DNA from 4 places in the Ensifer sp. 22521 genome. Region 4 is predicted to be linked to each of the others. Evidence: predicted binding sites of a transcription regulator. Region 4 holds the regulator's gene; each other region holds the start of a gene.
What was found. The regulator LexA, encoded in region 4, represses DNA repair genes until DNA is damaged. The targets are predictions, from matches to a motif close to TGTTCNNNNTGTGTTCNG.
Positions count from the first base shown of each region.

Region 1: the regulator LexA is predicted to act here: its motif matches at 3,802-3,819, upstream of ACTJKE_RS26670 (DUF763 domain-containing protein).
Region 2: the regulator LexA is predicted to act here: its motif matches at 4,605-4,622, upstream of ACTJKE_RS00910 (PA0069 family radical SAM protein).
Region 3: the regulator LexA is predicted to act here: its motif matches at 4,361-4,378, upstream of ACTJKE_RS02960 (helicase-related protein).

Region 1 covers NZ_JBQENM010000021.1:89,011-94,908, reverse strand. The annotation lists gene ACTJKE_RS26690 (ABC transporter ATP-binding protein/permease) at 1-302, shown strand, start outside; gene ACTJKE_RS26685 (glutathione synthetase) at 405-1,445, shown strand; gene ACTJKE_RS26680 (NUDIX hydrolase) at 1,585-2,055, shown strand; gene ACTJKE_RS26675 (hypothetical protein) at 2,123-2,317, opposite strand; gene ACTJKE_RS26670 (DUF763 domain-containing protein) at 2,477-3,760, opposite strand; gene ACTJKE_RS26665 (hypothetical protein) at 4,013-4,213, shown strand; gene ACTJKE_RS26660 (copper resistance CopC/CopD family protein) at 4,907-5,898, opposite strand, start outside.
Region 2 covers NZ_JBQENM010000001.1:200,066-205,963, reverse strand. The annotation lists gene ACTJKE_RS00935 (polyprenyl synthetase family protein) at 1-202, shown strand, start outside; gene ACTJKE_RS00930 (tetratricopeptide repeat protein) at 365-2,206, shown strand; gene ACTJKE_RS00925 (4-(cytidine 5'-diphospho)-2-C-methyl-D-erythritol kinase) at 2,214-3,128, shown strand; gene moaB (molybdenum cofactor biosynthesis protein B) at 3,130-3,672, shown strand; gene ACTJKE_RS00915 (hypothetical protein) at 3,964-4,500, opposite strand; gene ACTJKE_RS00910 (PA0069 family radical SAM protein) at 4,688-5,845, shown strand.
Region 3 covers NZ_JBQENM010000002.1:181,109-187,006, forward strand. The annotation lists gene ACTJKE_RS02935 (hypothetical protein) at 175-576, shown strand; gene phaR (polyhydroxyalkanoate synthesis repressor PhaR) at 780-1,358, opposite strand; gene ACTJKE_RS02945 (acetyl-CoA C-acetyltransferase) at 1,583-2,764, shown strand; gene ACTJKE_RS02950 (hypothetical protein) at 2,778-3,137, shown strand; gene ACTJKE_RS02955 (beta-ketoacyl-ACP reductase) at 3,155-3,880, shown strand; gene ACTJKE_RS02960 (helicase-related protein) at 4,558-5,898, shown strand, end outside.
Region 4 covers NZ_JBQENM010000009.1:39,643-45,540, reverse strand. The annotation lists gene ACTJKE_RS15315 (septal ring lytic transglycosylase RlpA family protein) at 1-34, opposite strand, end outside; tRNA gene ACTJKE_RS15310 (tRNA-Ser) at 348-437, shown strand; gene ACTJKE_RS15305 (hypothetical protein) at 584-1,105, opposite strand; gene ACTJKE_RS15300 (hypothetical protein) at 1,308-2,123, opposite strand; gene ACTJKE_RS15295 (hypothetical protein) at 2,244-2,540, shown strand; gene lexA (transcriptional repressor LexA) at 2,787-3,512, shown strand; gene ACTJKE_RS15285 (hypothetical protein) at 3,603-3,935, opposite strand; tRNA gene ACTJKE_RS15280 (tRNA-Cys) at 4,150-4,223, opposite strand; gene ACTJKE_RS15275 (thermonuclease family protein) at 4,376-5,032, opposite strand; gene ACTJKE_RS15270 (hypothetical protein) at 5,259-5,552, opposite strand; tRNA gene ACTJKE_RS15265 (tRNA-Asn) at 5,712-5,786, shown strand; gene ACTJKE_RS15260 (cryptochrome/photolyase family protein) at 5,883-5,898, shown strand, end outside.

The DNA.
Region 1 (5,898 bases), on a different contig from region 4:
ACTGGGACAAGCTTCTGTCGGGAGGCGAGAAGCAGAAACTGGTCCTTGCGAGAATCCTGCTATTAAGGCCAGGCCTGCTCTTCCTCGACGAGGCGACAAGCGCCCTTGATAGCGACGCGGTTCGGGCGTTCCATCAATCGATCAAGGGCCATTGCCCGGAGGCGACGGTGATCGCCGTTATGCACGACACCTCGTCGATCCAGTCAGAAAGCGGGGTCGATTTCTTCGATAGCGTGCTCACCATCGACAACGGCATCGCGACGAAAACGCCAATTACCGACTGGCGCGATACGCAGGAGTAGCTGCCACCGGCGGCCCGCCCTATTTCTTGGGTCATGTGCCGCGCATTCATTTTGTGACGCGGCGTGAACAGCGATCAAATTCCCCCGAAGCTAGGAGCCCCAATGCGTATTGCCCTCCTTGTCAACGCACTCGAAACCGAAGCGCCGGCCTATACGACGACCGCATTGGCGCTTGCCGCGCTCTCTCGCGGACACGAGGTTCTTTACGTCACGCCTGGTGATTTTATCCTGCGCCCTGACGATACACTGATGATACGGGCGGCCGGTTTCGTCGGCACGCGACCGAAGAAGCCCGAGACGCTCTTGCGAGCACTTACGGACGCCGACAAAACCATCGTCAACGTCGAAGAAGTGGACGTTCTGCTGCTTCGCAACGATCCGTCGGAGGACGCCGAAAACCGACCCTGGGCATCTCACGCCGGGGCGAATTTCGGCCGTCTCGCCGCGGAGCGCGGTACGATCGTTGTCAACGATCCCTGCGGCTTGGCATTGGCCCAGGACAAGCTCTACTTCCAGGATTTCCCGGTGACCGTTCGCCCGACAACCTTGATCTCCAAGGACATCGATGAAATCCGTACGTTCATTGACAGCCACTCCGAGGGGGTGATCATCAAACCGTTGCAGGGTTCTGGCGGTCGAAACGTCTTCCGGGTGGGTACCAGCACGGAGGGCAATCTTACCCAAATTGTCGAGGCTGTCGGCGTCGTCGGCTATCTTATCGTGCAGAGCTACCTTCCGAAGGCGTCGGACGGCGATACGCGGTTGTTCCTGATGAACGGACGACCGCTGCACAGGGGCGACGTCTATGCTGCGTTCAGACGCGTGCCGCCCAAGGGAGACGTCCGGTCCAACATCCACGCAAGCGGCACTCCAAAGCCGGCCCACATTACGAAGGAGATGCTGGCGATCGCCGAGACGCTACGGCCGAAGCTGGTTGAAGACGGCATGTTCCTGGTCGGCCTTGATATCGTCGGCGACAAGCTTCTCGAGATCAACGTATTCACGCCTGGCGGCCTCCAGACCATTCGCGAACTCCTCGACATCGATTTCTGCGACGAGATATTGGACTCGCTGGAAAACAAGGTGGATATCAAAAAGACCTATCGGGGATCACTCAGCAATCGGATCCTGTCAACGCTTTGAATTGGCGGCCCAATCCGTCGCGCGCTCCACTTTCGCGCAATGTGTTGACGGAACAGAACCGCCGATCCGGATGTTACTGTCCGCGAGTGGCAGGCAGAGCCCGTTTGCCGCATAGGGCGACAAAGGAGATAGCGTTTCTGTGAATTTTCTACACCAGATTGTCTCTGACGTGCAGTTGATGCTTCGCCGGCCGCCGCGCATGCAGTACGCGGCCTTGTGTTATCGCTTTCGCAAAGACAACACACTGGAGATCCTTCTCATTACCAGCCGGGACACCGGACGCTGGGTCATTCCGAAGGGCTGGCCGATGAAAGGAAAGCGCGCGCATGAGGTGGCTGCGAGAGAAGCCTTTGAAGAGGCTGGCGTGAAGGGCCCCTGCCAGAGGTTTCCTTTCGGCCACTACTTCTACAAGAAGAGGCTGGACCATGGGCTCAAGATCTCCTGCAGGGTTCAACTCCACCCCCTGGAAGTCACGCGCATGCGCGGGAAATTCCCCGAGAAGGGAGAGCGAAAGCTCGCCTGGTTCGACTATCGGGAAGCGGCGAAGCGTGTCGCCGAGCCTTCGCTGCGCGACCGGATACTCCGTTTCGGACAGCAACGCGTTCCCTAGAGCCCCGCGCGTTTGGTTTCCAGAGCATCTTTCCGCTTCAAGTGATTCCACTTGAATGCGGGATGCTCTAGTGGACGCTGGCGACCTTGACGGCGTGGGCGAAATCTTCCGCCACCAGCTCACTGATCGCGATCAACACCTCCTCCACCGAAAACCCGGAGTCGATCGTCTCGCGGATCAAAAGCTGGAGGTCAAGTTCAACGACGTCCCGGCAATCCTCGAGCCGTTCCTCAGATACCGTGATGCTCTGCAGTTCTTCCATCGCGAGACTCCTCTTGACGTGGATTCTGCTGGTTCGCCCTCGCAAGCTTGTTCGCACGACCTTCCAACCCTTGGGAGGAGGTTTGAGTTCCGGCGAGAACTCCTCGAAGAGATCAAAGAAAGAGATTCGCTGCAACGCCTTGCGGTCGCATTGAGCCGCCTACCGGTCGCGGTTGCCTTGACGGCGTGACCGCCCTGCATCTCTCGACGGTTCTTCCGGCCCTTCCCAGCCAAAGACGCTGCGACCGCCGAACTCTTGCGATTGTCGAAACTCGCCGGCCACGATCTCCTTGAGATCCGGGCCGGTCACGTATCTCTCGAACTGGCGAGCCTGATCGTCGAGGCGCTTGAGAACCTGCATCTCTTCGTCACGACCGAGCTTCGCTTTCGACACGGCGGACTTCATCACCCGGATTGTCTCGTCGTAGACTTTCAGGGGGACCGGGAATGGGTGGCGATCCTTGCCTCCGTGGGCGAGCGAGAAGCGCGCCGGATCGGCGAACCGGCATGGCGCACCGTGCACCACTTCGGCCACCATCGCCAGCGCCTTGACGGTGCGCGCCCCAACGCCCGGCACCAGCAGGAGATGCTCGAAATCCTCTGGGCCACGGTCGGCGGCCGCAGCGAGCGTGGCATGCAGGCGTTTCATATTGACGTCTTCTTCGCGCACGTCGTGATGTTCAGGCATAATCAGATGCGGCAGCATTGGCTGCGCGCTTTGCTTAGTCACCCGCCTTGGCTCGATGGCTGCGACCTCCCGGACGATCCGATCCGGCCCCAGCGAAGCCAGAAGATCGAGCTGGCTATTGCGCGAGGCCGCGGCGCGGCGGTCGGCAAGGTTGACGATCTCGCCCTGCCGCGCGCCTTCGATCGCCGTGTGGGGCGAATCCACGAAGCTGGTGATCCCCTCCGAAAGCCAATGGTAGCGCCGGGCCTGCCGCTTTTCGCCGTTCATGCCCTGTTGCACGATGACCCATTTGCCGTCGTCGGTGACGATAAAACCGTGCAGGTAAAGGTCGAAGCCGTCTTGAACTGCTGCACTGTCGACCTTTGCGACGAGGCGGCTGGTTGTCGCCAGGCCACTTCCATCGAGGCCCACGCGCTCGCCAATTGCAATCAGCTCGCCGGGGGTCTCCCGGGAATTCCGCCCTCGACCGCCACAGACATGAATACCGAGTTCGCCTGACAGAGGCGACAAACCACGCTTCAGGGCGCCGATGACGCTGGTGGTGATGCCGGAAGAGTGCCAGTCCATGCCCATGACGCATCCGAAAGACTGAAACCAGAACGGATGTGCCAACCGCCGAAGAAACTCGTCTCGACCATATTCGATGACGATCGCCTGGGTGATGATCGCACCAAGTTTCGTCATGCGCTCGCCAAGCCACCGGGGAACCCGGCCACCGTGAAGCGGAAGATCTGCACTGCCTGCTCTCTGGACCATCCGGCTCTTATACACCGGCAGATGGTGCAGTCACACAGGAAAGTTCTCTAAACGTTCTCATTTGCGCCGGCAGTCGGCGAGACCACGGTCGCAAGCCGAATGGTCATGACGAGACCTTGCCCCCATGAAGGTTCGACTTCGCCAGCTTGAGTAAAACCTCAGCGCCACGACCTACACTACCTTTGCGCTTAAGATAGGGTTCAGCAATCGGCGATATGCTCCGCACCAAATGGCATTTGAACAGGTTGCAGAATGAGTGAGTTCCAAAACAGAGCTGTTCGATTGATGGTTGCCTCCTTAGGCGATGCTTCGACCAGCGATATCTCCGTACGTCGCACGAACGTTCTGACGACTGCGCTGGAACTCTATGTTGTTGCCTTGGGGGGATCGCACGAGCAGCTTGAGACCGCCATCGCGAAAAAGGAAAGCGACGCGCCGAGACGTATTTGGTAATCGGCGATCTGATGATGGAGATTAAGCCACATTCACGACATCGACGTCACGCAGGCAGCGCACAATGCTCTCGACAGCGGCTTCCGTGAAAGGACTTCCGCCTAAACTCCGCCCCTCCCGGTCGGCTTCCCGCTTCTCCGGCACCGCGTAGCAATGGTCAGTTAGAAGCGGGCGGCCAGGAAGTTCAATTGGACGTTCAGCCAATACCGGGCCTGTCTGGTCGCGGATTGAACCTCATGCCCAAACTCCTGGGTGTAGCGGCCTTCACACATCGTCGTGTCGACCACCCACAATCCGCCCGCGTAAATCGCCATCAGCAGGAAACCGCGCATGGCGGAGCAGAATGAACATTCGATATTTCTAAATTATTAATGCGGGACGTGATCCGCGATTTATGTCGAGCGGACCGCCTCCGGTCGGCTACCGCCCACGCCCGCGTCCAAAAAAAGAGCCTCCACTAGCCAAGCAGAGGCCCAGAGTCAGGCTTGCGATTGGCCGCTGCAGCGGGGACTGCGACGTCGGCGCAACCGCAATCGGAAAAGGCTGACAGAGGCTTCATCCGAAGGCAATGAACCTAAACGGTCTATCGGATAACCAGCCAGGGCTAGACGGAACACCTCCACGGCAGTAGCGATTGAACGCCCACAGGCGATCCGCTGGCGTGCGCGCGAGATTGTGCGGCGGCCTCCGCGCTCACGGCCCAATGATGATTTGATCGCTCAGCGTTACCTTCTCGAAGTCATTGATCAGAACATCGGCACGTACCTGCCAGGTGCCCGCCAGCGGTATGTTCACGCGCTCGATCCGCCAATCTGCGTCGCCGCTCCGCGCTGCCGCACGTTTGAACGGCTCGATGCCGGAATCAGGCTTGGATAGGACGAGCGTCACCTCCTTGGCGGCAAGCGGTTCGACTTCGCCCGTGGCGAGGTTGATCGATACGTCGACCTCGCCCACCCGTCCGGGCAAGACCTCAACGAGGACCATCGCCTTGTCCGTGTGGATGTGAACGCTTGCAGGCCGAACCGCCAGAGCTAAGAGCACGCGCGACGGCGGCGTGAAGCGCCAGCAAGAAACGGCGCCGAAGATCAGGACGACGATCAGTGTTTCCGCGGCGATCGAGCGGACCAGCCGCTTCGCCGAAGCCCGCTCGCCAGCCATTACCGGTTCCGTCAGGCGCCAGCGATTTGCAAGCGCCAACAGAAACAGTCCGAACAGCAACGCCATCTTGACCATGAGCACCTGGCCATAGGCAGTTTCCAGCAGCGCTTGCGGCTTCTCCACCTGCACAAAGGCCAAGATGAAACCCGCCACGATAAGAACAACGAGCACGTAAGGGACGAACGCCGAGAACCGGCCGAGCGCCTGAAGAGCCATCGGGTCTTCGCGCCGCAACGCGAGGCCCAGGGGAGCGAGCGCTCCAACCCAGAGACTTATCGTGGCGACGTGCAGGAAGACCGCCGGACGCATCAGCCATTGCGGCTCGGCTGTCGATGCATGGCCGCTCAGCGACAAGGCGACGGATGACGCGATCAGCGCGACGAGAGATGACAGTCGAGCAGACCGACCCTTCGCCGGCAGAGCGATGGCGGCCACACAAAAGGCAGCGAAGGCGGCAATGGCCGTACCGCCGAAGCTGGTTGCCATCGCCGTGGACCAAACGACCGGCTCGACAATTTGCGTCACGG
Region 2 (5,898 bases), on a different contig from region 4:
GATCGAAGGCGGCGACAGCAGCGATCAGAACCTCGAAAAGGCGCTCGGCCTGATCAAGCGCTACGGCGGCTTGAGCGACACCATCGCGCGCGCCCAGCACTACGGCACGATTGCCCGCGATGCGCTGGCACCGCTGCCGGCGTCCCCCTGGAAGTCGGCGCTCACGGAAGTGATCGACTTCTGCATCGACCGGGTAAGCTGACGGGACCTCAACCCTACCGGGACGACCGACAGGATTTTCTTGCCGCATTGCGCCAAAAAAGCCATTCTGTTCCTCAAGAGTTGCGCTGGGCTATATGTGGCTGACTCCGGAAACAACCCTCAGTGGTGCGCAAGACCGAGCAATCGGCACGAAAGGTTTGACATGCGGCAAATGACGATCCTCCGCCTCCTTAGCGGCGCAGCACTGCTGGCTCTCGCCGCAGTCAGCGGCAGCCACCAGGCCTTCGCGGAAGACAAGGTCGCCGCTGTCGAGGAAAGCGAACCCTTTGACATCAAGACGGTGAATACTTTCGCCGGCGCCTTCCTCGCTGCCCGTACCGCCGATACGGACCGCGACTTCGCGTCCGCCACCGAGCTCTACAAGATCGCGCTGCAGTTCGAACCAAACAACAACGACGTCAAGCAGCGGCTGATGATCACCCTGCTGATGGCCGGCCAGTTCGATGAAGGCGCCAAGATTGCCGAGCAGCTGAAGTCAGACCCGGCCGTCGAGCGCATCACCACCGTGATCCGCGCGATCGAAGCGATCCGCAAGCGCGAGTATCGCAATGCGCAGAAGCTCCTCAACTACCAAGGCCCCAACGATCTCGACCGGCTGATGAACGGCCTGCTTTCCGCCTGGGCGAAGTTCGGCCAGGGCAAGCCGAAGGAAGCGCTGGCACAGATCAACGGCCTGGAGGGCCCCGACTGGTTCCGCGTGTTCAAGAACTATCATGCAGGCGCGATCGCGGTTGCCGCGGGCGACAAGCAGACCGCACGGACCAGGCTCAACGATGCCATTCTGGATCGGGAAGGCGGAAGTGCTGCGCCTGACACCTTCATGCGGGCGGTCGAAGCGCTCGCTCGTTTCGAGGCGCGCGAAGGCAACAAGCAGAAGGCGCTCGATACCGTCGCCGTCGGCGAGAACATGGTCAACAACTACACGCCGCTGCAGGCGCTGAGGACCGACATAGAGAACGGTGTTCCGCAGGAACAGCAGGTCAAGAATGCCAGCCAGGGTGCTGCGGCCGTGCTCTTCTCGATTGGTGCTGCGCTCAATCGCGACGGCGCCGAGGATATCGTTTCGCTCTATCTGCAGACCGCCCGCCGGCTCGACCCCGACAGCGCCGACATCCTCGTGATGCTCGGCGGCATCGCCGAAAACCTGAAGAAGCCGAACGAGGCGATCGAGCTTTACAAGGCTATCCCGGAGACCTCGCCGATGCGGCGCGTCTCTGAACTGCAACTCGGCCTGAGCCTGGCCAGCATCGGGAAAGTCGACGAAGCGAAGAAGCACCTGAAAGCGCTGATCGACGTCGATCCGAAGAACATCCGCAACTATCTCGCCTATGGCAGCGTGCTCTCCGACGCCAAGGACTACAAGGAGATGGGCACGCTCTACGACCAGGCCGTCGAACAGATCGGACCGGTGCCGAAGCGCAGCGACTGGACCGTGTTCTTCCAGCGCGGCATTGCCTACGAGCGCCAGAAGCTTTGGGACAAGGCCGAACCGAGCTTCAAGAAAGCGCTGGAACTCAACCCGGACCAGCCGCAGGTTTTGAACTATCTCGGCTATTCCTGGGTCGACATGAACATCAATCTCGACGAAGGCCTCGAGATGATCCGCAAGGCGGTCGAACTGAAGCCCGACGACGGCTACATCGTCGATTCGCTCGGCTGGGCCTATTTCCGCATGAACCGCTTCGACGATGCGGTGGTGGAACTGGAAAAAGCGGCTGAACTGATGGCCGGCGACCCGACGATCAACGATCACCTCGGTGACGCATACTGGCGCGTCGGCCGCAAGCTCGAAGCGGTGTTCCAATGGACGCAGACGCTTGAGCTGAAGCCCGAGGAAGCCGAGATCCCGAAGATCAAGGCGAAGATCGAAAACGGCCTGCCGCCGCTGAAGGAAGAGGTTCCGGCCTCCGCCGATGCCAAGGAAACCGCGCCGAAGAAGGTGACCCCGGAAGCGGAAGCGCCGGCGCCGGACAAGAAGTCCTGATCGATCCATGATTGATGACGGCATCGCGGGCTTCACGCTGACGCGCGCGGCGCCCGCAAAGATCAATCTGGCGCTCCACGTCGTCGGCCAGCGGGCCGACGGCCACCACCTTCTCGAAAGCCTCGTCACCTTTGCCGATCGCGGCGACAGGATCGGCTTTGCATCGGCAGACGCCGACCTCTTTACCGTATCGGGGCCCTTTGCCGCAGAACTGCCCATGGATGCCAGCGCCCAGGGCGGCAATCTGGTCCTAAAGGCGCGAGACGTCCTGCGTGAGGAACTGCGGTCCCGCAACCTCGCCGCTACCGGCCCTGTTCATCTGCATCTCGAAAAGAATTTGCCCCTCGCCTCTGGCATCGGCGGCGGCTCCGCCGACGCGGCGGCGACGCTTCTTGGGCTTCTCCAACTTTGGCACGCCGCGATCGAACCCTCCCGCCTCGATGCAATGGCATTGGCGCTCGGCGCCGACGTACCGATGTGCCTCGCCGGCATTCCTCTCGTGGCGAAAGGCATCGGTGAGGACATCACGCCGCTTGCCGACCTTCCATCCCTGCCCCTCGTACTGGTCAATCCGCTCGTTGCCGTTTCGACGCCGGTGGTGTTCCGGACGCTCCCGAACAAGACCAATGCGCCGCTCGTTTTGCCTCAGGCTTCGGGAACGCTCGACGCGTGGCTGGCGGCAATGGCAACGATGCGCAACGATCTGCAGCCGCCGGCGCAGCAGCTGCAGCCCGTCATCGGCGACGTCTGCCAGTCGCTGATGGAGGCCGGGGCCCTGCTGGTTCGGATGTCGGGCTCAGGCGCCACTTGCTTCGGCATTTTCGACAACGGTGAGCGTGCGGCTGCGACAGCGCGTACTCTTTCGGAGGCGCAGCCCGGCTGGTACGTTCTCGCCTGCAACACGATAGGAAGAGGCAAGTAGAATGGCTGGCATCGACGAAAAACGCCCCTTCGTTCCCGTCGGAATTGCTGTCCTCACGGTGTCCGACACCCGCACGCTCGCCGACGACAAATCGGGCGACACGCTGGAGGCGCGGGTGCGCGACGCAGGTCATCGCCTGGAAGCGCGCGCGATCGTGCCGGACGATCGGGCGCAGATTTACGACCAGGTGAAGGCCTGGACGCTCGAACCGACGATCGACGTGGTGATCACGACCGGTGGCACGGGCTTCACCGGCCGGGACGTGACGCCGGAGGCGCTGGAGCCGCTGTTCGAAAAGCGCATGGACGGCTTCTCCGAGGTTTTCCATCGGATCTCCTACGAGAAGATCGGCACCTCGACGATCCAGTCACGCGCAACTGGCGGCGTTGCCAACGCCACCTTCATTTTCGTTCTGCCCGGCTCACCCGGCGCCTGCCGCGATGCGTGGGACGGCATATTGAAGCAGCAGCTCGATTACCGGCACATGCCCTGCAATTTCGTCGAGATCATGCCCCGGCTCGACGAGCACCTCAAACGCGGTTAAGCCCGGATCCTCCACGTCCCATCGCACTTTCGGCCCGTCTGTTACCTTTGGAACTGACAGCCATTTTTCGTGCCTTTAGCGTCCGATCATCAGCCCACCGAAGATCGGACGCCGCACGTTTCTCTTCAGGCTGCAAAGACGCCTCCCCGCCGATATCCCCGGGCGGGGAGAACAAGGGGATACGACGTGCAGCCAGAATGCTGCCCGGCAAGAAATTTACCAGACAAGGTCATTTGAGAGCCACCTTGAGGTGCCGTCCCCTGGGACTGGCACCTTTTTAGTGCACGGTGGTCAGGAGCGTCCCGGCGTCGGCTTGCTTTCGGTGACGACCCAGGCCGGAACGAGCTCCGTCGAGAGTTTGCGGACCGCCCGGACATTCGTCATGTCGCCGAGGCATCGATTGCCATCGGCCGCTGCGAGCGCATCATGTTTGTTCACCAGGAAACCCGTTTCCAGCGGCTTTCTTCGCCGGATCAGGCGGCGGAAGAACGGTTTGCGGTGCATTCTGGAATCGGAGAAGCGCGCGGGCGCCCTGTTGAGCGAGACGTATTCGGCAAGCTCGTCGATCCACCGGCCGATCGGACGGGCACCGGGTTCGAGCAGCATCAGCCATTCGCCGCGCGCCGAACGCACGACGTCGCCGAGATTCCAATCGACGTGAAAGCGGCAGCCGGCCGCTTCCGCCACACGCGACGAGCCGTCCTTGGAGCCGTGATCGAGGACAATCACATCACTGACGAGGCCCTCCACGGCGCCGGCGACGAGCACCGACAGCGTCTGCACCAGCTCGGCTTCGTTGTCCCGCGTTTCCATGATGATCGTCAGCATAGCCCGTCCTACCGCATCACACTCACAATTGCTACATGCACTGCTGGCTTGGCTGAAAACCAAACCGGGGAGCACGAAACTCCAAACGTACTGCTCCCGCTTTTTGTTCTTGAATTGTTCTCGTATTCGCGATAGGAAAATAATCAGAACAAAACGGGATCAAAGATCTGATTCCGGGGAGATTCCAATGAACGAGCTGTCTCAGATCAGGCAGGGTGCGCTTGCGCCCGCCAATACGGCAGATGTCGCCGAAGCGATGATGAGCGCAACAGGCTTGCGGATCGATATCGACCGCCGCCGCGGACGCGGCGCCGGGCTCAACACGTCCGGCCGCTTCGAGCCGCAGGCGCGGGAAAGCTTCGACGACGGCTGGGAAAGCCTGGAAGATCTGCCCCCCTTCAAGACCGAAGTCCAGGTCGAGAAGCCGCGGACGGTGATCACCCGAAATGAATCTCCCGATATCTCCTTTGACCGTTCGATCAACCCCTATCGCGGATGCGAGCACGGCTGCATCTATTGTTTCGCCCGCCCCACACACGCCTTCATGGGCCTGTCGGCGGGTCTGGATTTCGAGGCGAAGCTCTTCGCCAAGCCGGATGCCGCGCGGCTCCTGGAGCGCGAACTGGCGCGACCGGATTACAAGGTCAGGCCAATCGCCATCGGCACCAACACCGATCCCTATCAGCCGATCGAAAAGGAATGGCGCATCATGCGCCAGATCCTCGAAGTGCTGAGGGACGCCAACCACCCGGTCATGATCGTCACCAAATCGGCGATGGTCACCCGTGACATCGACATCCTCGCGCCAATGGCCGAGAAGGGACTGGCGCGGGTCGGCATTTCAGTCACCACGCTCGAGCGCAAGCTGGCGAGGACAATGGAGCCCCGCGCCGCAACGCCGCCCAAGCGGTTGGAGGCGATGCGTGCCATTGCCGAGGCCGGCATCCCCGCCGGGGTTCTCGTCTCTCCGATCATCCCGGCGCTCAACGACCATGAGATCGAGCGGGTTCTCGAAGCGGCAAGGACGGCCGGTGCGACGGAGGCGAGCTATGTGCTGTTGCGCTTGCCGCTCGAAGTCAGCCCGCTGTTTCGTGACTGGCTTCTGCGCAACTATCCGGACCGCTACCGCCACGTCATGTCGCTCGTCCGCTCCATGCGTGGCGGCAAGGACTATGACGCCGAGTTCGGCAAGCGCATGAAAGGCGCCGGCCCCTATGCCTGGCAGATCGGCCGCCGCTTCGATCTCGCCACCAAGCGCCTCGGCTTCAACCCGACACGCCGCCAGCTTCGCGACGATCTGTTCGTGCCGCCGCTCGGAACGGGGGTGCAGCTCTCGCTTCTTTGAAGGTTTTCCGGAATGGCCTGCGTGATGGCTGTTCCGGGTTTGTGGCCAGCGAT
Region 3 (5,898 bases), on a different contig from region 4:
TGCGTTCATGCGAACGCACAGCGCTCTACAGCGCCGCGCGTCTTATCAGACGCGCAAACGTCGCTGTAGCACTTTGAATTGCTGCATGTTTTTGTCCTTTAACCGGCTACGATTAAAGGAAACATGCAGTAGGCCTGAAGACGCCGCAAGACGCGGCAAAGGAGTTCGTGCCCGATGCTCGCTGCCGTTCCGCTGCTGATCCTGCCGTTCGTTGTCTACAATCTCGCGATGATCGGAATGTTCGGCGGTATTGCCGGCTTGAACGCCGAGATGCTGTCGCTGTCCATGCTGTCGGGCGCGACCTGGACGATGCGCTTCGGCGACCTCCTGATCGTCGTCGCACTGCTGTTGCTCTTCGTCGAATTGCTGAAGGCGACCCGCACGAGCACGCGTGTGCTGATGGATCACCTGTTGTCGATGATTCTGTTCATCGCCTTCCTGATCGAATTCCTGCTGCTGGCGCCGGCGGCAACCCAGCTCTTCTTCATCCTGATGACGATCAGCTTCATCGACGTCATCGCCGGCTTCGCCGTCTCGATGCGCTCGGCCGGACGGGACGTGTCGATCGGCCTTTAAAGCCTGTCGCGCAAAAGTGCGCAGCGGTTTTGCGACAACGACATGCGAAATATCAAGAACTTAAAGCGCAAGGCGCGAATCTGAAAGATCGCGACGCGCTTTAGGTCACGATCGATCCCGGGGCGTTGGCCCAATTCAAAACATGGTTTGCTGGACGGGAATTGGGCGGGTGACTCACACCCGCCTTTGCAAGGAGAATGCGCTCAGCCGAGATTGTCGAGCTTGGTCTGGAGCGCGCGAAGCTGTTCCTTGAGCTCGTCGATATCCTTGGCTTCGGCCTTCTTGGTTTCCTTCACCGGCGGGGCGGTGATGAAGGGCGAGAACATCTGCATCGCCTGATGGAACATCTCGGTATTGCGGCGGACCTGCTCTTCGACAAGTTGCAGCGGAACCTGCAGGTTCTTGCCGAGCGGCGTGTCACCGAAGGCCTTGTTGATCTGCTCGCGCATCTGCGACTGCTGCTCGGTGAAAGCCTGCATCGAATGCTCGAGATAGCTCGGCACCACCATCTGCATCTGATCGCCGTAGAACGAGATCAGCTGGCGCAGGAAGGAGATCGGCAGCAGCGTGTTGCCGGTCTTGGACTCCTGCTCGAAGATGATCTGCGTCAGCACGGAATGGGTGATGTCCTCTCCGGACTTTGCGTCCTGGACGATGAAATCGTCGCCCTTCTTCACCATGACAGCCAGGTCGTCGAGCGTGACATAGGTGCTGGTCCCGGTGTTGTAGAGCCGCCGGTTCGCATATTTTTTTATAACGATCTGGCCTTCGTGCTTCGCCATCAGGGTCTCCTCTCACCCATCATCCCGTCTTTATTGCGTTTTTCAGAGTATCCGCAAAAGAGCGCCGCTGACAATGTCTTTGTGCGTTGCGGCGACGCAAGTGCGAAATCTTGCGGTTGCGTCTTGGGTGACGGTTTTGTGGCACCGCATCAAGGCGTTTGACTTGCGCCGCGCGCTTTGCCAGTCTGCTTCCATTAGGCAAGAAAGATCTGAGGAAACGTCCCATGAGCAATCCCTCCATCGTGATCGCCAGCGCCGCCCGTACCGCGGTCGGATCCTTCAACGGTGCATTCGCCAACACACCGGCGCACGAACTCGGCGCCGCCGTCATCAAGGGCGTGCTCGAGCGCGCAGGCGTCGAGGCAGGCGAGGTCGACGAGGTGATCCTCGGCCAGGTCCTGCAGGCCGGCGAGGGCCAGAACCCGGCGCGCCAGGCGGCGATGAAGGCGGGTCTTCCGCAGGAGAAAACCGCCTGGGGCATGAACCAGCTCTGCGGTTCCGGTCTTCGTGCCGTGGCGCTCGGCATGCAGCAGATTGCAACCGGTGATGCGGATATCATCGTCGCCGGCGGCATGGAGTCCATGTCGATGGCGCCGCATTGCTCGCATCTTCGCGGCGGCGTGAAGATGGGCGATTTCAAGATGATCGACACGATGATCAAGGACGGTCTGACCGACGCCTTCTACGGCTATCACATGGGCATCACCGCCGAAAACGTCGCCCGCCAGTGGCAGCTCAGCCGTGAAGAGCAGGACGCCTTCGCGCTCGCCTCGCAGAACAAGGCCGAAGCGGCCCAGAAGGCCGGGCGGTTCGCCGACGAGATCATTCCCTTCATCGTCAAAGGCCGCAAGGGCGACGTCACCGTCGACCAGGACGAATATATCCGCCATGGCGCAACGCTCGACCAGATGACGAAGCTGCGTCCGGCCTTCGACAAGGAAGGCACGGTCACCGCCGGCAACGCCTCTGGCCTCAATGACGGCGCCGCGGCCACTCTGCTGATGACCGAAGCGCAGGCTTCCAAGCGCGGCATCCAGCCGCTCGCCCGTATCGTTTCCTGGGCAACGGCCGGCGTCGATCCGCAGGTCATGGGCACCGGCCCGATCCCGGCTTCGCGCAAGGCGTTGGCGAAAGCCGGCTGGGCGATCGGCGACGTCGAACTGGTCGAGGCCAACGAGGCTTTCGCGGCACAGGCATGCGCGGTCAACAAGGACCTCGGCTGGGATCCGTCGATCGTCAACGTCAATGGCGGCGCGATCGCCATCGGCCATCCGATCGGCGCTTCCGGCGCCCGCGTGCTCAACACGCTGCTCTTCGAAATGAAGCGCCGCGGCGTTTCCAAGGGGCTTGCAACGCTCTGCATCGGCGGCGGCATGGGCGTCGCCATGTGCGTCGAACGGCTCTAATCGGTTTGGCGGCATGAACAGCGCCAGGTGGGTTCCGTTTTCCCTTCTTCTGGCCGGTTCGCCGATCGTTTCCGCACATGCCAATCCCGCGCCTCTCGACGAGGCGCGGTTGGTTCAGTGCATGCTGGAACATACGACCTCGGACGACGAGGCCGTTTTCAAGGACATGATGGTTGCGGCCCCGAACGATGACAGTGGCGCTTTGAAAGCGTCGCTCGTTCAGCTCTCCAGTCTGATGATGAACCTCGCGCTCACCAAGTGCGAGGTGGGTATGTCAATGCTCGCGACGCCTCAGTTCCAGGCTGCCGCCGAGCTCTACGGACGACAGGTCGGCGAAAAGCTGATGAAGAAGGCCTTTGAGAAACTGAACTGATCAAGTGGGAGGCGTGCATGAGCAGGGTAGCATTGGTCACAGGTGGGTCGCGCGGCATCGGCGCGGCAATCTCCATCGCACTCAAGAATGCCGGCTACAAGGTGGCCGCAAACTATGCCGGCAATGACGAAAAGGCTGAGGCCTTCAAGCAGGAAACCGGCATCCCGGTCTACAAGTGGGATGTTTCCAGCTATCAGTCCTGCGCCGAAGGCATCGCCAAGGTCGAGGCGGATCTCGGCCCGGTCGAAGTGCTGGTCAACAATGCGGGCATCACCCGCGACGCGATGTTCCACAAGATGACGCCCGAGCAATGGGGCGAGGTGGTCGGCACCAACCTCACCGGTCTCTTCAACATGACGCATCCGATCTGGTCCGCCATGCGCGACCGCGGTTTCGGCCGCGTCATCAACATCTCGTCGATCAACGGCCAGAAGGGCCAGATGGGCCAGGCCAACTATTCGGCGGCCAAGGCCGGTGATCTCGGCTTCACCAAGGCGCTCGCCCAGGAAGGTGCGGCGAAGGGGATCACGGTCAACGCCATCTGCCCGGGTTATATCGGCACGGAAATGGTGCGGGCGGTGCCGGAGAAGGTGCTGAACGAGCGGATCATCCCGCAGATCCCGGTTGGCCGCCTCGGCGAGCCGGAAGAAATCGCCCGCTGCGTTGTGTTCCTGGCCTCCGACGACGCCGGCTTCATCACCGGCTCGACGATTTCGGCGAATGGCGGACAGTTCTTCGTCTGACCTTTTGATCTCATCATTGCTTTTGAACGGCGCCCTTCGGGGCGCCGTTTTTGTGTAGGGCGGAGAGAAGAAACGGCTGTTCCCCCGGCATTTGGACCCGAAGCTGCGCCCGTGATTCTGTTGCCGGCGCGCGGCGCAGACACTATATCTTGTGGAGAACAAAAGCGGAATGATGCGCGTATCACGAGTCGCCATCGGATCCTCCCGTATTGGTCGAGGGTGCTCGGTGCGATTCTCATTCTCTCTGCCCAGCGAATCTGCGATGAATTTCGTTAAAAATTTTCTAGGCTTTCCAGAGTCTTGGATTCGGAATCCTTTGACCTGTCTGGCAATGGGACAGCCAGAATTGAGGCGAGTCGTGGGCTCTAACACAAGCGCGCGGCGTCAGATTCAGCATGTGGTGCAACGTTCGGTGTTGAAATCTATATGTAGTCGTGAACATACAGTGAATCGCGATGAGTCTTCGATTCGTCGCCGATTCGTTCCATGGCTGTTCCTGTTCTCGATTGCGCCAACCACAACAGGTGGTGCAATGGGCTGGGAGACGCCGAACATGGTTTTAGTTGTCGGCGCCCCTTGCGTTTGGCTCGGTGCGTGGGCATGTGTTTGCCGCCAGCGTGAAAAGACGCTGTCGTAATTTCTGAATGCCCGGGATCGATGACGTGTCCGTTCACCCCATGATCCTGAGCGGCCGCGGCGTAACCGCGGTGCTCGGGCCAACCAATACCGGCAAGACGCACTACGCGATCGAGCGCATGATCGCGCATGATAGCGGCGTCATAGGCCTGCCGCTGCGCCTCCTGGCGCGCGAGGTCTATACGCGCCTGGTCGAAAGGGTCGGCCATCACAATGTCGCGCTGATCACTGGCGAGGAGAAGATCACTCCGCATCGCGCCCGCTATTCGGTCTGCACCGTCGAAGCGATGCCGCGCGAGACGACCGCGTCCTTCGTGGCGATCGACGAAGTGCAGCTTGCCGGCGATCTCGAGCGCGGTCACATCTTCACCGACCGGATCCTGCATCTGAGGGGGCGTGGCGAGACGCTGCTTCTGGGGGCTGCAACGATGCGGCCGATCCTGGAGCACCTCCTGCCCGGCATTACCGTCGTCGAGCGGCCGCGCATGTCGCAACTGCTCTATGCCGGTTCGAAGAAAATCACCCGCCTGCCGCATCGCTCGGCGATCGTCGCCTTCTCGGCCGACGAAGTCTATGCGATCGCCGAACTGATCCGTCGCCAGCGCGGCGGTGCCGCCGTCGTGCTCGGCGCGCTTTCGCCGCGCACGCGCAATGCGCAGGTGGCGCTCTATCAGGAAGGCGACGTCGAATATATGGTGGCGACCGACGCGATCGGCATGGGTCTCAACCTCGACGTCGATCACGTCGCCTTCGCGCAGGACCGCAAGTTCGACGGCTACCAGTTTCGCAACCTGAACCCGGCGGAACTGGCGCAGGTCGCCGGGCGCGCCGGGCGACATCTGCGTGACGGAACGTTCGGCGTCACGGGTCGCGTCGATCCTTTCGACAACGAGCTCGTCCATCGCATCGAGTCGCACGAGTTCGATGCGGTCAAGGTGCTGCAATGGCGCTCGAAGGCGTTCGACTATTCCTCGCTTACCGCCTTGAAGAAGAGCCTCGATGCCGCGCCGAAAGTTCCCGGCCTTGCCCGGGCGCTACCTGCGGTAGACCAGCAGGCGTTCGAGCATCTGGCCCGCTACCCGGAGGTCGTCGACATTACGACCAATGCCGAGCGCGTCGAAAAACTATGGGAAGCCTGCGCGCTGCCGGACTATCGGCGCATCACGCCCGCCCAGCACGCCGATCTGATCTCGACGATCTACACGGATCTCGTTCGCCGGGGTACGGTGAACGAGGACTTCATGGCCGAACAGGTCAGGCGTGCCGATCACACCGACGGTGAGATCGACACACTTTCGGCGCGAATCGCGCAGATCAGAACCTGGACCTATGTGTCGAACCGGCCGGGATGGCTGGCCGATCCGACACACTGGCAAGAAAAG
Region 4 (5,898 bases):
TGACCAGATATGCCGCATTTTTACTGGATGTCATCTGTCCCACAACATCGATCGAATAAGCCGTACTCGAAACCTTCCGCTCGTGCCCCCAGCGGAAATCTCGGCGTCCCGAAACGGAACAGTCGATTAAACATGACAGCAACAAGGCGAAAATGCGAACTCATCCACAGATCAGCGCCGGATTTCATGCGTTATGGTTTACAGATGGTTACCGGCGGAGCGTGCCCGCGCACTCCAGTCCGGCCATCGAGAAAATCTTTCAGCGACGCATGTTAAATCTTGCAAAGCGACAGGGCTTCGCGCAATAACGCCGTGCCCGGTAAGCAGTTGACTGCGACTTCAGGCAAGGACAGGTGGCCGAGTGGTTTAAGGCTCTGGTCTTGAAAACCAGCGTACGGGAAACCGTACCGTGGGTTCGAATCCCACCCTGTCCGCCATTTTCCCAAGGAATATAGTCCGACGATGGACCGCCATCCCTGGCGGTGCTTCACTTTAATGAGCGTACGTCGGCAGGCGTCAGCGCCGTCTGGTTCGCCTCGGGCAGACGACGACTGGGCCCTCCGCCCTTCACGCAAGCCGCGGGTTAGAGGCTGAACGGATCACGCGCTGAGCGTTTCTCGCTCGGCGCGTTGAACGGATCGGACTTCTTCTCCTTGGATTTGCGGCCCTCGTCGGCGATGATCTCATCCACGGCCCGCTGGCATTTCAGGAGTTCTTCCGCCGCCGGGCCGGTGCCGCGCAAACTGAGGTTTGCGACAACGCGATCGTCAAAGGCGATCGCCAACGTCCTTTTGCGCACGAACCCCGTCAGGAATTCCGCATCGGTGACGTTCACGAAGAGGAACTTGCCGCTCTCGTCGCCGGCGGCGGTCGCCGCCGCACTCCAGGGATCGCTCTTGTCGAAGCGGAACGTCAGGTCATAGTCCTTGCCGACCTCGAGCGACTTCCAGTCGTCGCTGGCGAAACTCATGTAGAGCGGCGATTCGGAGCCCTTGGGATAGAACCCCAGGCGCAGCCTGATTCCGCCTTCGAACATCGACGTGATGAAACACGAGCCTTCCATCGACGTGTCGGAAGCAACGGTCCAGCGCCGACTTCCTTCCATTTGATGATCTCGGAGTCCTCAGCCACGGCCGGTCCCGTGGCCATCAGACAGCTCACCAATCCGAACAGCAATCTACGCATGCAAATCCCCCGTTTGCCCGCATTTTGATAGGTCGCCGCGTGACTGTCGAGGGTGGGTAACCCGCACCCATGCAAAATCTTAGGAATATTCACCTCCCAGCGGAACGACGCTCACGCCAAGATCACATGGCAAAGGGATCTTTCGACGACTTGGTCTGGCCGCCGCCAGCAAAGGGGTCATTGTTTGGCGCATTCCCGCCAGCGCCCGCAAACGGATCGGCGGCCGCCCCCTGCCCGCCGTTTGGCATCAACGCAATCACCGCCTCCTGGCATTTGAACATCTCGCTGACGGCCTTCATCGAATCGCGCAGGCTGAGGCTCGCCACCACGCGCCCTTCGAACGCCAGCGCCAGCGTGTTCTTGCGCACGAATTCGGTGAAGAAGTCGGTGTTGGAGAAGTTGACGACCAGAGCCTTCGAGCCTGTGAGGTCCACGCCGAACGCGACAGCCGGCCACTGGCGGCCACGGTCGAGCTGCAAGGCGACGTCATACTCCCTCTGCGGCTCGATCGATTTCCAGTTGGCATTGCCGATCGAAAGAAACGCCAGGTTCGCCGATCCTCTCGGATAAAAGCCGATTCGAAGGATCATTCCGCCGTCGTAGCTCGTCGCCGCATAGCACGAGCCGCCCAAGGACGGATCGGAGCCCACCGTCCAGGCATTGATCTCCTTCCAGATATTCGAACGCCCTTCTTCAGCAGCGGCCGCTCCCGCCGCCACCAACAGACAGAGAACCGCCAACGACAATCTACGCATGCAACCACCCCATTTTTCCCGCAACCTGTCGAGACGTGCGGCATCTTCACAACACGGATTTGTGCACGCCGGCAGCGAGGCCGCGACTTGGCGCAACCCAAGCGATTGCAGCGCGGACGGCGCGCCAGGCTGAGGCGGCTTCGCCGCTGCGTGCCCCTGGCGCAAAACGGCCACAGCCTGCACTCAAAGAGCTGTTGAACACATGACAGTGATCGCCAAGCTTGCTGGACTTCGGAACGAAAGCGCGGTTCACATCGTTAACCGCCCCGTAGTCCCACCCTTGCATCAAAGTGGACGATCACCGTGCTTGCCGCCCTGCTTCTCGCTTCGATAGTCGCGTCGCCTAATATGCCTGACGTCAAGCTCAGCGCCGCCACGGTGGACGAACTTCAGACCGATTTCGAGAGCGCCGTGCCGTGCCATCAGATCGATGGACGCAAGGTGTGGAAGGGTGCGATCGCGTTCTACATCCAGTCGTTCGTCTATGATGGCGACAGGCCGGTCGCGACCGATGCGGCGGATGCCGTACTTCCAGAAGACAACAGCGCCGAGACGGTGAAGGAATTCGAAGACGCCTGCGCCGCCACGCAGCCGGCCTAGCCTCTTTGCACAAAAACGCTCGCGATTCGTTCGAATCGCCGTGCCGTCGCGCAACGCGCTGCCCCACGGCCCTCCGTTTGGGCACGATCATCGCCCAAACCCGCTCTGCTCCCGTAAAAGTGACCAATCGACACGCACAGACGCGCCAATTGTCTGAATTCACGGAATTTTAGGCACTTGCGGAACACATATGGAACAGATAGTGTCTGTTCTTGATTTGTTTCACGCCTCTGGGAGCGACGTGCCATGCTGACCCGCAAGCAACAGGAATTGCTTCTCTTCATTCACGAACGCATGAAGGAGTCAGGCGTCCCACCATCATTCGATGAAATGAAGGATGCGCTCGACCTGGCGTCGAAGTCCGGCATTCACCGTCTGATCACGGCACTCGAAGAACGCGGGTTCATTCGCCGTCTGCCGAACCGAGCCCGCGCGCTCGAGGTCATCAAGCTTCCGGAAGCCTACGCGTCAAGCCAGCAGCAGCCCCGCCGCGGCTTCTCGCCCAGCGTGATCGAGGGCAGCCTCGGCAAGGCGCCAGCGGCCGCTCCTGCCGCACCGCCAAAGCCCACGCCCGTGGCCGACAACACATCGGTTTCCGTCCCGGTCATGGGCCGCATCGCTGCCGGTGTGCCGATCTCGGCGATCCAGAACAACACGCACGACATTACCATACCGCTCGACATGATCGGCAACGGCGAACACTACGCTCTCGAAGTCAAGGGCGACTCGATGATCGAAGCCGGCATCTTTGACGGCGACACGGTGATCATCCGCAATGGCAATACGGCCAATCCCGGCGATATCATCGTGGCGCTCGTGGATGATGAGGAAGCGACGCTGAAGCGCTTCCGGCGCAAGGGCGCATCGATCGCGCTCGAAGCCGCGAACCCTGCCTACGAAACAAGGATTTTTGGGCCCGATCGGGTGAAGATCCAGGGCAAGCTCGTCGGGCTGATCCGCCGCTACCACTGATTCCGAGGGAAACCTGGCATCCGACCGAGCCTCGCCACCGCTTGCGGCTGCGAGGCTCTGTTTATTGAAGGCGACCTGAAGGCACGCCTCTTACTCGTGGATGGTGTACTCGCCGAGCTCGCAGAGGTCCTGCATGTCTTCGGTCGTATCGAGGCCGGAGCCTTCTTCGAACTCGAAGCGCATGTCGTACTTGCAGACCTCCCGGCCGTCGGCGATGGTGATCTCCATGTCTTCCCCTGGGTTCAGCACCTGCCGGCCGAAAACATCGTCTTCCCACTCATTGACGCCCACAGGCGACGTATAGAAGTTCGTCAGCACTGCGTTGGTGTTGTTCTTCAGCTTGAAAACCAGATCCTCTGCCTGCGCCTCAAATGTGGTCGCAGCGAAGAGGGCCAAGGCCGTCAGGACAAGTTTCGTCTTCATATATGCGATTGCCTCCGTTTTGATGATGACGGACGCTACCGATGCGGCTGATGTCAGCGGAGTCATCGTTCCCCCTCTACCGATTTCACCGAAGCGATAAGATCCGATAGTGGCTTAGAAGACGTGGCTTGTGCGGGCGTGTGGAGGCAAACACACACAATCGCTCTGCCCTGAGGCAGAACGTCTATCCGCACTAAAATGAGGTGAGAGTTATTGGAGGCCTCGCCCGGAATTGAACCGGGGTACAAGGATTTGCAGTCCTCTGCGTCACCACTCCGCCACGAGGCCTCACAGCTCGGATAACCGAGCGTTGGCGCGGATTTAGAATGATTGCAGAAAAACCGCAAGAGGCATTTTCCGAAAAACGCGCCGTCGATTTGTAAGACGGATACTTTCCACAGAGCGATCGCGAACCTCCGCCGATCGCATCTGGGGTGGCCTCAACACCAGGGCGTCGCGTGTCCTGTCCACGGCCGCACCAGCCCCTCGGATACGAGCACACGCCCGATAGACTGGTCGCCGCGGGTGACCAGCCGCAGCTTTTCACCGGCCTTGGCATCCTGACGGCCGCTCGCCGTTTCCAGCCTGAAGTCACCCGCATTCAACAATTCGCGCAGGCGCTGCTTGGCATAGAAGCCGCGCGAACGTTCCTTGTCGCAGCTTGCCTGGCGAATACGCGGCGCATCGACGTCTGCGACGCGGATCGTTTCGCCGTGGTACAGGAAGGTGGCGCCGTCGATCACGCAGTTGTCGTTGCGAATCCCGCAGAAATAAAACTGATCCGTGCGAACGGATGCCGTCTTCACTTCCTCACTGGGCCGCACCACGGGTGTCGGCGCCTTGGCGCCGACGTCAACGGACGGCACCGGAGCGGCAAGGGCAACTCTTGTCACCGGATTCGGCTTCCGCTTCTCCGCCTGTTGCGCGGGACGCTCGTCCGCTTTCTGCGCGACACGAACGGGCTTCGGCCTCGACTCGTGTCGGGACGTGGACGCGACCACGTCCGATACCACCGGCCAATGTTTCAGTTCGGCGCGATGATCGTAAGCGACCACGCCGCCGACAGTGAGTGCGGCGGCCAGATACCACGGCGCCATACCGCCTTGTTTGCCCCTGCTCCGACCGGAATTCCGGCTTCGACGTTTCGTAGTGGCTTTGGCCATGCGTTCCCATCCTGATTCGCGACCGCATTATGCGTTTGATGGGTTGCCGAAAAGTTTTCGGCGGCCTCCCTCAACAAAGGGTTCAGCCGCTTCGCTGGGAATCAATTGGCAGAGAATCGAAGCCGAGGCATCCGGGACGGTTGACCGCAATAGCTCCGGTTCACGAGCCGTTCGAAGAATTGGCTCGTCCGCGCCAGCGCGCCCACCAGACAGCCAGCCGACGCCGGCGACGGCGGACGGATGGGATATCGTGAGAAAGCACGATGAGGCCCAACGGTATCATCCAGAAGCCGAGCACCGGCAGAAAGCCGAGAAAACCAAAGAAGATCAGGAGCGAGCCCAACAGGATACGCAGCAGTGGTGATTCCGGCAGCGTGATGCGCCACTTCCCGAGCACGATCTGACGCGTCTGCGGATCAATCCCGAAATGCGTCTGCTTCCTGTTTTTATTCATCATTCCCTATCCGGCATCTTTTCCCACAATTGGGGACTTCTCCACAGCCTGGCAACCGAACTTGTCATTTTTTTTGAAAAAACCGCTTGGCAAATCGGAAAAGCATGCGTATTAGCAGCCTCACTTCTGAAGCGCACAGCGAAACAGCGGCGCGGATGATCCCTGGTAGCTCAGCGGTAGAGCATTCGACTGTTAATCGACAGGTCGCCGGTTCGAATCCGGCCCGGGGAGCCAGTTTCAAAAAGAGCCATTTGCAGAAAATGCGAATGGCTCTTTTTCATTTTGCACCTAAGTTCCCCCGGTGATCAATCCCAGTCCTAGACGGCACCTATGACAAAGGCGGCGC